Regions from separate parts of the Priestia sp. FSL W8-0524 genome, predicted to be linked through region 2. Evidence: riboswitches for the same ligand, from Rfam matches in the RefSeq annotation. Region 2 holds a riboswitch; the other holds the start of a gene.
What was found. A riboswitch is a leader RNA that binds a small molecule or an ion and turns the genes downstream of it on or off. The one in region 2 is predicted to bind thiamine pyrophosphate.
Positions count from the first base shown of each region.

Region 1: linked by a shared signal. The riboswitch ahead of tenA (thiaminase II) and the one ahead of thiT (energy-coupled thiamine transporter ThiT) in region 2 are both predicted to bind thiamine pyrophosphate.

Region 1 covers NZ_JBBOUG010000001.1:1,842,669-1,850,180, reverse strand. Annotated here, with positions in the region: gene NST66_RS09255 (ThuA domain-containing protein) at 1-702, opposite strand, end outside; gene NST66_RS09250 (LacI family DNA-binding transcriptional regulator) at 791-1,822, opposite strand; gene NST66_RS09245 (cell wall hydrolase) at 2,073-2,648, shown strand; gene NST66_RS09240 (sodium-dependent transporter) at 2,678-4,012, opposite strand; gene NST66_RS09235 (hypothetical protein) at 4,189-4,371, opposite strand; gene NST66_RS09230 (TspO/MBR family protein) at 4,673-5,419, opposite strand; TPP riboswitch at 5,646-5,744, shown strand; gene tenA (thiaminase II) at 5,840-6,529, shown strand; gene NST66_RS09220 (aldehyde dehydrogenase) at 6,557-7,512, opposite strand, start outside.
Region 2 covers NZ_JBBOUG010000001.1:2,308,900-2,316,411, reverse strand. Annotated here, with positions in the region: gene NST66_RS11720 (amino acid permease) at 1-635, opposite strand, end outside; lysine riboswitch at 738-922, opposite strand; TPP riboswitch at 1,097-1,197, shown strand; gene thiT (energy-coupled thiamine transporter ThiT) at 1,230-1,838, shown strand; gene NST66_RS11710 (ethanolamine ammonia-lyase reactivating factor EutA) at 1,995-3,413, shown strand; gene NST66_RS11705 (ethanolamine ammonia-lyase subunit EutB) at 3,440-4,810, shown strand; gene eutC (ethanolamine ammonia-lyase subunit EutC) at 4,825-5,538, shown strand; gene eat (ethanolamine permease) at 5,560-6,909, shown strand; gene NST66_RS11690 (TcaA NTF2-like domain-containing protein) at 7,052-7,512, shown strand, end outside.

The sequences.
Region 1 (7,512 bases), 470 kb from region 2:
AAGCGGTTGCGCATTGCCGTAAACAGGACGTTTTCTCTCTGCCGGCTTCGCCCATTTAATAGCATTCATAATGACACGCTGAATGTCTTTGTTATGGTATGTTGGATATGTTTCATGTCCAGGTCTGAAATAAAATACTTTTCCGTTTCCGCGTTTGTACGTGCAGCCGCTTCTGAAAATTTCTCCGCCTTCAAACCAGCTCGTGAAAATCAGTTCATCAGGTGCTGGAATATCAAAGTGCTCTCCGTACATTTCTTCGCGCTCAAGCTCGATAAATTCACCAATACCTTCCACAATCGGATGGCTCGGTTCTACTACCCACAAGCGCTCTTTTTCATCTGCTTCACGCCATTTTAAGTCGCAGCTTGTGCCCATTAACGTTTTAAAGATCTTGGAAAAGTGACCTGAGTGTAAGACAATAAGCCCCATACCGTCTAGCACGCGCTGCTTTACTTTCTCAACGATGTCATCTTTTACTTCGTCATGTGCTAAATGACCCCACCATACTAAAACATCAGTTTGATTTAATACTTCTTCAGTCAACCCGTGTTCTACTTCGTCTAATGTTGCTGTGTGCGTACGAAATCCTCCTTCTTCTAAGAAAGAAGCGATGGCACCGTGAATGCCTTCAGAGTAAATTTCTCTTACAACCGGATTTTTCTGTTCATGACGATTTTCGTTCCATACTGTAACATTAATCATTTTCATATCCCCTTTTTTGTGAATGCTAACTTATATCCCCTTTTTTTATCAATGCTAAACTTTGGTTAACCGGTTAACTTACTGTGGTTCACTCGCGCTTAGCAGTCGAATCTCGAATAACAAGTTCAACCGATAATTTTACATGCTGCAGCGTGCTGAAACGGTGTTCGATTGCTTGAATAACAGACGTCGCGGCGACGACTCCTTTGTTAAATACATCTTGACGAATGGTTGTTAGACTTGGAGATGCATAGCTGCTAAACGTGATGTCGTCAAACCCTACGATTGAATAGTCCTGCGGAATTCTTTTCCCCTTTTCTTGCAGTGCTTTCATAATTCCAAGCGCCAGCGTATCAGAGGATGCAAAAACCGCCCGAATATCCTTATGCTCTTGCAGCAGCTTGTTCCCTAAATTGTAACCGTTGTCAAAGGAACTTTCGTTCACTTCAAAAACAAACGTCTTTGATGGTGTAATGCCCGCTTCTTTTAATGCTTTCTCGTAGCCTATATACCTCTTTTTATCCACTGGACTATTGACGAGGTGATGAGCAACAAAGGCAATTTCTTTATGCCCCAAACTCACTAAATGTGTTGTAGCGAGATATCCTCCATACTCATCGTCTACAGAAATATGATGATAATCACGTTCGTACCTTTCGTATGTATCAACTAGCACAATCGGATTCGATAACGCTTTCATTTTCTCATACAATCGATGCGGGAAGGCTCCTAAAAACAGAAGACCATCAACATTTCTCGTTCGAATCCATTTTAGGCAATCAGCTGGGCTACTCACTCCAGATATGACTAGATCATAACCATGCTTACGGATTACATATTCAATTCCACTAATCATTTCACTGTAATAATGGTTATCTTTAAATATAGTAGAAAGTGAATCATCTGTAAGCGGGAACATCACGCCAATCATATTTGACTTTTGTTTCGAAAGACTAACGGCGGTTAAATTTGGTTCGTAGTTTAATTCTTTTACCGCTGTTAAAATTCGCTCTTTTGTTTCATCGGATACTTTGTTAATTCCGTTCAAGACGTAAGATACTGAAGCTGCAGACACCCCTGCATGCTTTGCTACATCACGAATCGTTATCTTTTCTCCCATAAAATCTCTCCAGTTAAACGGTTAACTATTTACTCGTTCATTATAATTCACTCCTTTATTATCAGTCAACGTATTTTTCAAATTATCTGTTAACTATTATAATATCTTCCTAGATTGGTATGTTTTAAGCAGTGACAAGATGTATTGACACCTGTTAATCTTTGAAACGTACATATAAAGTTCGGTGCACAGCACGCACCGATCCGTGATAAAAGGGGCGTTCAAAAGGATTTCAGGAGGTACTTACTTTATGTTTAAGAAACTAGCAATTATTGGAGCACTAGCAGTTCCTATGTTCGGCATGAGTCACGGGGCAAATGCCGCTGAAACAACCCATCGCGTAAAAGCCGGAGAGACTCTTTACAAGATTGGCGCTGAATACGGCGTTACGGTTAAACAGTTAAAAGAAGCGAATCACAAATCTACCGACTCTATTAATGCAAATGAAACATTAACAATCCCTAACTCTATTAGCGAAAGCGATAAAGAATTGTTAGCTCGCCTTGTACAAGCTGAAGCAAAAGGTGAACCTTACGCTGGCAAAGTGGCTGTAGCAACAGTCGTTTTAAACCGCGTGGATAGCGATTCTTTCCCAAACTCTATTCATGATGTCATTTATCAAGGTACACAGTTTACACCTGTACAAAACGGTGAAATTAATAAAGCAGCGGATGCTGAAGCAAAAAAAGCTGTAAATGAAGCACTAGCGTTTAGAGGTCAAGGAAAAGGTTCGTTATTCTTCTTTAACCCAGATAAAACAAGCGATCAATGGCTTCGTCAAAAACAGGTTACGATTACAATCGGAAATCACGTTTTTGCAAAATAAACAAAAAAGCACTCAGATGAGTGCTTTTTTTAATATGCAACAAGTAAGCTTAACAGAACAGCTATAATAATAATAGGTAATACATATTTAACTAGAAAGAACCATGCGTTGAATAATTTAGCGCCTTTTGTACTTCCTGAAATAAACTCTTCATACACGGCTTCTTTTTTCATTTTAAATGTCACAAAAATTGCAATAGCTAAACTTCCAAGAGGCAGCATTAAATTGCTCACAAAAAAGTCAGCTACGTCAAATATACTTCTGCCAAAAAGTGAGACATGTTTTAGTACACCGAACGAAAGCGCTGATGGGATACCTACTACAAACACAAGAATCCCTGCTAAAGAAGCGTAGCGAGTTCGTTTTGTCTGATCGTCTTTGGTTAAAGCAGCTACGATAATTTCCAACAGTGAAAAAGCAGACGTAAGCGTAGCAAATAGAAATAAAATTAAAAACAGTGCTAAAAAGACGGTGCCAAACGGCATTTTCTCAAATACTGTTGGCAAGACCACAAACAAAAGTCCAGGTCCTTCGGTTGGCTTTAATCCGAATGAAAAAACAGCTGGAAAAATAGCCAAGCCTGCAAGCAGCGAAACAAACAAGTTCAAAATAGCAATGGTGCCAGCTGAACGCGTCAAGCTTACTTTTTTCCCTAAATAAGAGCTATATGTCACCATGCAGGATAATCCTACGCAAAGCGAGAAAAACGACTGACCGAGCGCATAGAGAACAGATGACCCTGTAATGGCTGAAAAATCCGGTTTTAAAAAGAACTTTACTCCGTCCATAGCTCCGTCTAATGTTAAAGAGCGAACCACAATGATAATAAAACAGATAAATAACAGTGGCATCATGTATTTATTAGCACGCTCTATGCCTTTTTGTACGCCTTTTGAAATAACAAACACTGTAATTAATAAAAACAGCGCTTGTGCACCTAATACCACATAAGGTTGGCTAATGACGGCATTGAACAACGGGCCGTACTCTTTTCCGCTTAGCATACCGGTTACGCTCATAATCGTATATAAAATCACCCAGCCGCCAACGACGCTGTAAAAGGAAAGCAAAACGACACAGCTGAGTACTCCCAGCCTGCCAATCCATACCCAAGCGGACTTTGGAGCAATTGCCTTATAAGCACTAATCGCTTCTTTTCCCGTATGTCTTCCAATGATAAATTCTGCCAACAGAAGCGGCAATCCAATAAAAATTGTAAATAAAATAAACAACGCAAAAAATGCTCCACCGCCACTGGTTCCGGTTACGTATGGAAATTTCCATATCGCTCCTAGACCAATTGCTGCCCCAGCAGATGCTAAAATAAAACCGAGGCGTGAAGACCACTGATTTCCTTTACTCATATAATGTTACTCTCTCCTCTTCTAAACTCAAAACTCACCTGATTAGTACTGTACCATAAATGCAGAAGAAAATCATTCCCGTTTTACTTTTTTCTATAAAACGATATCTATATAGAATAGAAAAAATGAAGAAGCAGCTGCCTCTTCATTTTGAGTTTGATGTTTCTATTCAAAAATTATTCTCTGTACGATGATTCGTCTCCACGGTAGGCTTCTTGATTTGATATTTCTTCAATATGCATATGCCCTTCTCTCTCTAAACGAAGAACCGTACGCTCTGCATCTTCATAACTCTCGCACGTCACTTGTTTATATTCCATATCGTCTTTATCTGTGTAAGCCACTAAATATGTTTCCATTTTAACTCCTCCTATATAAACTATATGTAACGTATGTTGCCTTTTTCGTTTATTTCTAAACATATAGGCTCCAAACATAAAGCCTAGCATACTATAATAGCGGAACTTCAATTTAAAAAGTTGAATTTTTCATTATGCACCGATGCAACATGGAGGTTACGCTTATGACATTTATTTTATCATTCGTACCAATTGTTGTTCCTTTTGGTATTTTAATTAGCTTAATTGCTTTTACAGCTGCTTTTTTACAATCAAAAGAGCATCATAAAAAGCTCTAGCTTACAAAAGCTAGAGCTTCTTTTTAAAAACGTCTATAGCGTTTAATCAGTCCCACAATAATAGCAATTGCTAATAAAACAATCGAGATGATAACAGTAATGACAATTGGCTGATTTCCACTTTGTTTCACCGCAATGGCAATATAAGCCCAAATAAAAACAAGCGGATAAACAGCGTCTCGGTTTTTTAATGTAAACATAATGCCCAGCGCAGCCCCTACCAGCAGCATAATAATCGTCCATGCTAATTCATTTAGGCCAAGCAAGTGCTGTATTCCATTTGCTTGAAATACGACAAATACATTAACAATAGTCGCAACAGAAATCCATCCAAGATAAAGCGAAATCGGCAGACGCATAAACCATGTCGTCATCCGAGAATGCTGAATAATGGAATATACAATCATTAATGTGCCTAAAATAAAGAGCATAACTAAAAGGGATAACTTATAGTAATCGTTTTGGAAAATAAAGATCCACGCACTATTTAACAAACAGTTTAGAAAAAACCAAATGCCTATACGTGCATATATTTCTTTTTGATCTTCTCTTGCAAAAAATTGGCGTATAACCCAAATGGTTAATAACAAATAAATAACGCCCCAGATAGCAAAGGCATAACCGGCTGGTGTAAACAACGTAGGAACTTGCGCAGAAGCCTCTGCCGTTGTTTTGCCTCCTATTGGAATCGCATTTGCTAAATAATTCACAAGAAGTGTAATAGCCAAGCCTACTGCATTTAATACAGCATACAAACGAAATTTTGCCATTTTGTTCTCTCCTTTCTTCTATTTATATGGGAATGTTTCGGAGACGAAAACGGCTCTTCCCTTCATTAATACCTCTTCTTCCCTAAAAATATGCATTTTTAAACAAAAATGATTAAAAATAGCTTCAAGAAGCTACCTCTTTAAGAGATAAAAACCGTTAGGGAACAATTTTCCATAACGCTTTCTATTTTTCAGAATATATGGTAAGTTAAACATAGACTAATAGGAAGTCCACTAGGGGTGCCGACCGGCTGAGACAAGTTTTCTTGATCCCTTTGAACCTGATCTGGCTCATACCAGCGTAGGAAAGTGGCAATGTTCAGTTTTGTACTGTCCTTTGCCACTCCGTTTATAAACGGAGTGTTTTTTATTTCCTTTATGTGCTTGTTTGTGACTTCCTCATATTAAAGGAGGATTTTGATGTCATTTTCATCTCAATTAAGACAAGAAGCAAACTATATTTACGAAGCCATTTTTAACCACCCTTTTATTAAAGGAATTGCTGAAGGAGACGTGCCAAAAGAGGCGCTTATTCACTACGTTTCTCAAGACTACGAATACTTAACAGCATTTGTCCGCATTTACGGCGCTGCTTTAACAAAATGCCGCACGCGTACCGAAATGGAAGCCTTTAATGCCGGCATTTCTACGGTATTACATAGTGAAGTACACCCTCATAATAATTTTTGTGAAGTAGCAGGCGTACGCTATGAAGACCTCCACACTGAGGCTCTTTCACCAACGGCCAGCCACTACATTAACCATATGACAAGCGTTGCGCATACAGGCAGCTTAGCGGAAATCATTGCCGTGCTTCTTCCATGTCCGTGGACGTACGTTGAAATTGGCCAGCGCATTACAGAACAAGTAAATCCATCTCCTTCTCATCCTTTTTATGAATGGATTCAGTTTTATAATAATGAAGAAATGAATGGCACAACACAATGGTTTTGTAACAAGCTTGATGAACTCGCCGAGCAAGCGACTGAAGAAGAACGTAATCGTATGAAAGATCACTTTATCAAAAGCTGTGAGCTGGAGTATTTATTTTGGGAAATGGCGTATACACAAGAAAAATGGCCGCTTTCTCAGCTTTCACTTTCAAAATAACGAAAAAGCCTCCTATCAGGAGGCTTTTTATTTCAATAATTTTTTAATCATTTTCAAGTTTTGTTTCTCTGAAGGATAGCGGAATGACAAATCAAACTTGGTTGTTTGAGACAGCATGCTTTTAAAATGAGAAAATGTCTGAAAGCTGTCTTTTCCATGATATTGGCCCGTACCGCTTTCTCCAACTCCGCCAAAGGGTAAATATGGCGTAGCGATATGCATAAGCGTATCATTTATACAGCCTCCTCCAAATGAAAGACGCTCCGTTATGACATTTTGTACATTTGCACTTTCCGTAAACAAGTAAAGAGCTAACGGCTTAGCTTTTTCTTGAACTTTATGAATAACTTCGTCTAGCGTTTCGTATTCAATCATAGGAAGAATAGGCCCAAAAATTTCTTCTTGCATAACGTCTGATGTCCAGCTTACTTCACTTAACACCGTAGGTTCTATTGTGAGCGTACTTTTATTATACCCGCCTCCAACTATAGCGTTTCCGTCTTTTAAAAACTCAACTAGCCGAATAAAATGGCGCTCACTGACAATACGGCCGTAGCGCTCACTTTCAAGCGGATTACTACCGTAAAATTGATAAATCGCTTCGCGAAGTTTCTCCACTAGCTGCGCTTTTACCTTTTTATGCACGAGCAAATAATCAGGAGCAACGCACGTTTGGCCTGCATTCATTCCTTTGCCAAACATAATTCGCTTCGCTGCAAGATCTAGGTTTGCATCTTCATGTACAATGCAAGGACTTTTTCCTCCTAGCTCCAGCGTGACGGGAATAAGCTGCTTCCCTGCTTCTTGCATAATAATTTTCCCTACATTTACACTTCCCGTAAAGAAAATATAATCGAGGGGCTGTTTTAAAAGCAGGCTCGTCGTGTCTACAGCGCCTTCAATCACCGTCACAAATGCGGGATCAAAAGCCTCAGCTAGTAATTCTTGTATAACCCGAGATACGCTAGGCGTTAATTCAGAAG
Region 2 (7,512 bases):
TGGAATGAAAAACCAGCTGCCATAAAGATACCTAGTACAGTGAAGAATCCACCGTGAATCGGTCCATCACCAAGCGTGAAGTTTTTAAAACCTGGTGCTTCATTGTTAAAGATACCAAAAATCATCATAATACCAATAACTAAAAAGATAATAACCGTTACTACTTTAATTAACGAAAACCAAAATTCAGATTCACCAAATCCTTTTACAGAAAGGTAGTTAAGCCCAAACATAATTAATAAAAACAGGGCACTCCATAAAATAGAAGAAGAGTTCGGGAACCAAAATTTCATAATAAGGGCTCCAGCGGATAATTCAGCTGCAATCGTAATAGCCCAGTTATACCAGTAGTTCCAGCCGAGAGCGAAACCAAAGGATGGATCTACAAAACGAGACGCATACGTACTAAATGAACCAGCTTCAGGCATATAAGCTGCGAGCTCTGCTAGACTGGTCATCAAAAAGTAAACCATTACGCCAATAATAGCGTAAGCTAAAAGCGCTCCCCCAGGTCCTGCTGTGTGAATTGCTCCACCACTTGCTAGGAATAAGCCGGTTCCGATGGCTCCTCCTAATGAAATCATCGTTAAGTGGCGAGATTTCAACCCACGTTTTAATTCTTGCTGCTCTTGCATAGATAAATACTCCTTTCGAATGTACGGAAAGAGACGGGATAACATAAAAAAAGCCCGCAGTATATGTGCGCGCTTTTAAATCTGAAAACCGCGTCAACCTTCCGTGAAGATAGCTCTTCACATCACTCGCATGATGTGACAGTTCTGTTCCTGTTCGGAGACAGCCCCAGCTTAAATCAACCGAGAAGTGATTTAAACTTCGGCAATTTTTCCTTTCAAGCAACATCCTCAATGTTCTCTGCATTTCCGTTACTTTACTATTAAAAACTGCGACCTCTACCTCATCGATTAGGATGAGGGTTTTTTATATTCAATTGACATAAAAGAAGTATAACAAATACTAAAACGATTGTCATTATAAAAAATAGATTCAGAAAATAGAAACATCTTTGAAATCTCTCGAATCTATTTTGTTACGTATGGTATAATAAACATTGTCTTTATACTACATAAATATCCAAACGTACCACAGGGGGAGCCGCCGTGCTGAGAGTGAACGAAATGTTCAGACCCTTCGAACCTGTTAGTTAACGCTAGCGTAGGAATGTGGGAATAGTAGCATATATTTGCTTACTCCTGTGTAAACCGTTTGATATGAATGATTCAAAAACAGGAGTGAGAAACGTGAATAAAGCATTACCTTTACAGGCTAAAATTGAAATAGCTATTTTTGCAGCATTGGCTTTTTTGATTGATCTTTTACCTTCTATAAAAATTGCAATAGGTGTAAGCATTTCGTTCTCTATGGTTCCTATCTTTATTATGTGTTTTCGATGGGGAGTTAAAGGAGGAGCTTTATCTGGATTTCTATGGGGAATATTGCAACTAGCTTTAGGAAATGCGTATATTTTAACCCCGTTGCAAGCTTTTATAGAGTATATTATCGCTGTTACCTTTATTGGATTTGGCGGGATTTTCTCTAGTTCTATTAAAGGATATTTAGCTAATAATCAAAGATCAAAAGCTTTCTTTTTTATTATCTTATCTTTAATTATAGGAAGTTTTGCTCGTTATTTTTGCCATTTTATTGCCGGTTTAATATTTTGGGGATTTGCTGCACCAAAAGGAATGCCTGTTCTATGGTATTCTTTCTCGATGAATGGGATTTCGATGATTGGGTCGTTGCTATCATGTCTAATTATCCTTTCATTGTTAATTCCATCGGCATCAAGAATGATTGTAACTAAATCACACTCATCATAAGAAAAAAGACTAAATCTGCCAAGATTTAGTCTTTTTTCTTATTTGTCACCTTTGTTTACACAAAAGTGTGTCAGGTTTGATAACATAGTTAGTGAAATATTCAAAAAACTGTTTTATGATAGTCAACATATTCAAACGAGATAAAGGATTGATCGTATGCTACAGAAATGGATCACGAGCATAGGTTTAGATATTGGAACAAGCACAACAAAACTGATTGTAAGCAAACTGTTAATAGCAAATCAACAAAATCAGTTTACGCTGCCAGGCTGTCAAATTATTGATCGTCGCGTAACGTATGCAAGTTCCATCTATACAACACCTATGGTAAACGAGGTTGAAATCGATGTTCGAAGGTTAACGCTATTACTAGAAAAAGAGTACAAAAAAGCAGGGATCTCCTTAGATCAAGTGGAGGCGGGTGCTGTGATCATCACAGGAGAAACGGCTCGGAAGCAAAATGCAGAGAGTATCGTTCACTATCTAGCTGAACACGCTGGGAATTTTGTTGTTGCAACAGCTGGTGCTGACTTAGAAGGAATGTTAGCGGCAAAAGGATCGGGAGCAATCGAACATTCTGCTGAAACCAATAAAGTGATTGCCAATATTGATGTAGGTGGAGGCACTGCTAACATCGCCTTATGTCAAAATGGAAAAGTGATTGAAACGTTTACCCTGCATGTAGGCGGAAGATTAATTCGACTAAACGAAGATGGTATTGTTACCTACGTTTCGTCTTATTTAACTGAATTTTTAAAAAATAATTCTCTGATGCTTCAAGAAGGCGAAAAAGCAACATTTGAAAAACTCTCGTCTATTTGCAAATTGCTAGCTAAAGAAACCGTGGATTATGTGAGCGCACTGAAGCAAACCTCTTTGCTGCTCGTTTCCCCTCATACAAGATCTTCTACTCGGCCAGAGACAATCATGGTCTCGGGAGGAGTAGGAGCCATGATAGAGAAGGAGAAACCAAAAACAGTGAAGGAAGTGGCCATACACGGAGACATTGGTCCGCTGCTAGCTTATCAGTTTCAAGCCATACAGGTATCTCAAGCCGCTGAAACAACGCGAGCCACTGTCATTGGAGCTGGTATGCAAAATACAGAAGTTAGCGGATCAACCGTATACATTAAATCAAAGCGGCTGCCGCTAAAAAATATTCCGATTATAGAGATACCCGTACAGCAAGAGGAGGAGTGGAATCCGCAGCTGTTTCAAGAAAGAGCTCGAACGGCATGTATGCAGGCTTCAACTGTTTTCAGCGCAGAAGATCCTCCCGTTGCTATTGCTTTATCTCATTTCCCTTACTGCAGCTATATAATGCTGCAAGAATTAGCAAAAGTAATAAGCGCTGAATTTGGTGCTTGTTTTAAAGGAGCTAAGTGCCTCGTTGTTTTATGCGAGCAGGATATTGCTAAAGCTTTAGGACAAGCACTAGCCAAACAGGAGAACGAATTAGAAATTATTTGTTTAGATCAAATTGACTTTACCCACGGAGATTATATCGATCTAGGGTTACGCGTAGCTGGAGAGGCAATCTCTGTTTCGATTAAAACACTCGCTTTTTCATCATAATCAACTGAACATACAAGGAGGAAACGATGTTTAAAACTACCCGGTTGTTAGGAGAAACATTTTCATTTTATAGCTTGAAAGAAATTATGGCCAAAGCAAACGAAGAACGTTCTGGAGATCAGCTCGCAGGAGTTAGCGCTGAGTCAATGAAAGAACGAATGGCAGCCAAACAAGTGCTAGCTGATATCACACTTGCTGATATTCGAAATTACCCGCTGCTAAGCGCAGATGAAGACAACGTCTCGGCATTAATCGAAAGTCAGATTGATTCATCGGTTTACGACATTATTAAAAATTGGACAGTAGGGGAGTTAAGAGAATACATCTTATCTGATGAGCATACCGGAGAAGACCTTCTTGCGCTTAGCAAGGGATTAAACAGCGAAATGATTGCGGCAGCTACTAAAATTATGTCCAATTTAGATTTAATTCAAGGAGCTGCCAAGATAGAAGTGCAAACTACTTGTCAAACGACTATCGGTCAAAAAGGCGTATTGGCTTCAAGAGCCCAGCCTAATCATCCTTCAGATAACTTAAAAGGAATGAGAGCATCTCTCTACGAAGCGTTAAGCTATGGAATTGGAGATGCGGTTATCGGAATTAACCCTGTTATTGATACAACGGATAATATCTACGCGCTTTTAAATGAAACAAAAAATATAATCAACCAATGGTCAATTCCTACTCAAAACTGTGTATTATCACATGTGACGAGTCAAATGAGAGCAATCGAAAAAGGAGCAGCTGCTGACTTGATTTTCCAAAGTTTAGCAGGCACAGAAGCCGGTAATGATTCATTTGGGATTTCACTGTCTATGCTCGATGAAGCGACAGCGTTAATTCATGAAAAAGGGACAGCAAAAGGTCCGAACCGCTGGTATTTTGAAACAGGACAAGGTTCTGAACTGTCAGCAGAAGCCCACTATAATATTGATCAAGTAACGCTCGAAGCTAGATGCTACGGCTTAGCTCGCCACTACAAGCCTTTCTTAGTTAACACGGTTGTTGGATTTATTGGACCTGAATATTTATATAACAGCAAACAAGTCCTGCGAGCTGGGCTAGAAGATCACTTTATGGGCAAAATGCACGGCTTGCCTATGGGAGTAGACGTATGTTACACCAATCACATGGATGCTGATCAAAACGATATGGATAATTTAAGTATGCTTCTAGGAACAGCTGGGGTGAACTTTGTAATAGGAGTGCCCATGGCTGATGACTGCATGCTAAACTATCAGTCTCTTAGTTATCATGATATCGCAACCGTGCGCAATGTACTCGGCCGTACCCCAACTCCGTTATTTCAAAAATGGCTTGAAGATCAGCGTATTATGGAAAACGGACGCTTCACATCAAGAGCTGGAGACCCAACTATTTTTATGAATTTGATTTAAGGAAGGTGCTTACTATGATACCAAAGTCAAATCGCGATCCGCTTGAAACACTGAAACAATTTACCCCTGCCCGCATAGGTGTTGGTCGTACGGGAACAAGGCCGCTAACAAAAGACGTTTTATCTTTTCGCACAGATCATGCCGCAGCCGTAGACTCTGTATACGGCTCAGTTTCAGAAGATATTCTATCTGAGTTTAACCTTTTTTCTGTGAATACACGCGCGGAGTCAAAAGAACATTATTTAAAACGGCCGGATCAAGGGAGGTTATTAGCAGATGGCGCTAAGAAAGAGATTTTAAAAAACTGCGTGCCACAGCCTGATGTACAAGTAGTGGTATCAGATGGACTGAGCGCTAAGGCAATTGAAGAAAACATGAGCGACGTGTATCCTGCTTTAATTGATTCACTGGAGTCATATGGACTTCGTATCGGGACTTCGTTTTTTGTAAAAGGAGGACGAGTTGCATGTATGGATGAAATTGGTGAAGTCATAAAGCCAAAAGCACTTGTGCTATTGATTGGAGAGCGACCTGGGCTGGTCAGTGCTGAATCCATGAGTGCTTACATGTGCTATGAACCTAGCAAAGGCAAAAAAGAGTCTGATCGTATGGTTATTTCTAATATTCATAAAAGAGGAACGCCTCCTATTGAGGCAGCCGCACATATCGGTACCATGATTGACAAAATGATTAAGCAGCAAACAAGCGGTGTACATCTTATTGTCTAAACATCAAAAGGAGGAGAACGTATGGCGTTACAAAAACAATTAAAACCTATTCATTTATGGGCTATTTCAGTTGGTATGGTTATTTCAGGACAATACTTTGGGTGGAACTACGGGTTTGAACAAGGCGGGATTATCGGACTTGCAATTGCAACCTTAATTGTAACGGTGTTTTACACAACGTTTATGTTCAGCTATGCAGAGCTTTCAACATCTATCCCGCAAGCTGGTGGACCTTCAGCTTATGCAAGAAGAGCACTTGGACCTTTTGGCGGATATATCGCCGGAATTGCATGCTTGCTTGAATTTATTTTTGCTCCTCCTGCTATTGCGGTATCAACAGGAGCATACCTGCACTTTCTTATCCCAGCCGTTAACCCTGTATATGCAACGGTAGGTGCCTTTATTTTCTTTGTTTTACTAAATTTAATCGGGGTAAAAGAAGTAGCGGTGATTGAGCTTACAGCTACCATTGTTGCACTAATTGGTTTATCTATTTTTTATGTAGCTGGTTTGCCTCATGTACAAACATCAAATATTTTTAACGATCATTCATTTATTAACGGGCCAACAGGGGTACTAGCGGCTATTCCATTCGCTGTTTGGTTCTATCTTGCAATAGAAGGCGGAGCAATGGCAGCGGAAGAAGTGGAAAACCCTAAGAAAAACATTCCTAAAGGATTTATTGGAGCGATTATTACTCTTGCAACCGCAACGTTGTTTACGCTATTTGTAACAGCAGGACTTGGCGGAGGAAGCGGGAAGCTAGCCGATTATCCACTTCCGCAGGCACTGTCTTCTGTATACGGAAACGGCATTTCAACCGTTGTTGCTATTATCGGGCTATTCGGATTGATTGCTAGTTTAAATGGAATCATCATGGGATTTTCAAGACAAACCTATGCGCTTGCACGAGATGGTTACTTCCCTAAATTTCTTGCTAAAACGAATAAAAAAGGAGTTCCTGTCGGCGGTTTGTTGATTCCGGGAGCAATCGGTGTGATTTGTGCTGGATCTGCCACGTTTGCCAATGCCCTTATTATCTTATCTGTATTCGGAGCAATGATGATGTACTGCATCAGTTTAGTTTCTCTTTTTATTTTACGCAAAAAAGAACCTAACTTGTCTCGTCCTTTTAAAGTAAATTACCCGGTAGTGCCAAGCGTTGCTTTAGTATTAGGGATTCTGTGCTTATACAGCATTATAAAATACAGTGTGCTTACAACAAGTTTAATGCTGTTTGGTGTTTCTCTACCTTTAATGTATGTGATTCTTGGCATTTTCCTTCTTTCAATTATTTACTATGTTTTTTATGGTTCAAGACAGCTTAAAAAAGAGGCATCCAATTCATATCAAGAAGCATCTATTAAATAAGAAGAAAAACGGCTGCTGTAAGAGCAAGCCGTTTTTCTTGTGAAATTAAAGGGTTGAGCGTTTTTTTGTAGAATGATATACTAGGTCTGTTTGTTGGAAGAATATACATACATTTATATTAGATAAAGAAGGGGCAATTATGATGAACAAACGTAATACAATCATTATCACGGTTGTTTCATCTATTCTGTTATCAGCCTGTCAGCAAGAAGAGACAATAAAAGACGGAAATACAATGATAGTAGAAAAAGATGCAAAAAAAGTACTAAATGAACCAAAAACACAGGTAGAAAGCATTCAATCAATTGATTTGAATAAAGAAGCAATGAGCGGAAAATTTATCACAGCCTGGATGACTGATTACTTTTCAGCGTTTGGAAAAGCAGTTGATGACAACTCTTTTAATGATCTAAAAGCTTTTTTGAAAGCGGACAGTTCTTTTTATAAAGAGCAGAACCTTCTTGTTGAAAATTTCACACGACAAGGCATCGAGCAGAAGAAGCAAACGTTTCATATTGTCAATTGGTATGAAGAACCTAACCATGTGTTCAAAATACAAACCCACGAGGAAAGCTTATTAAAACAGCCCGGCAAAGATCCTTA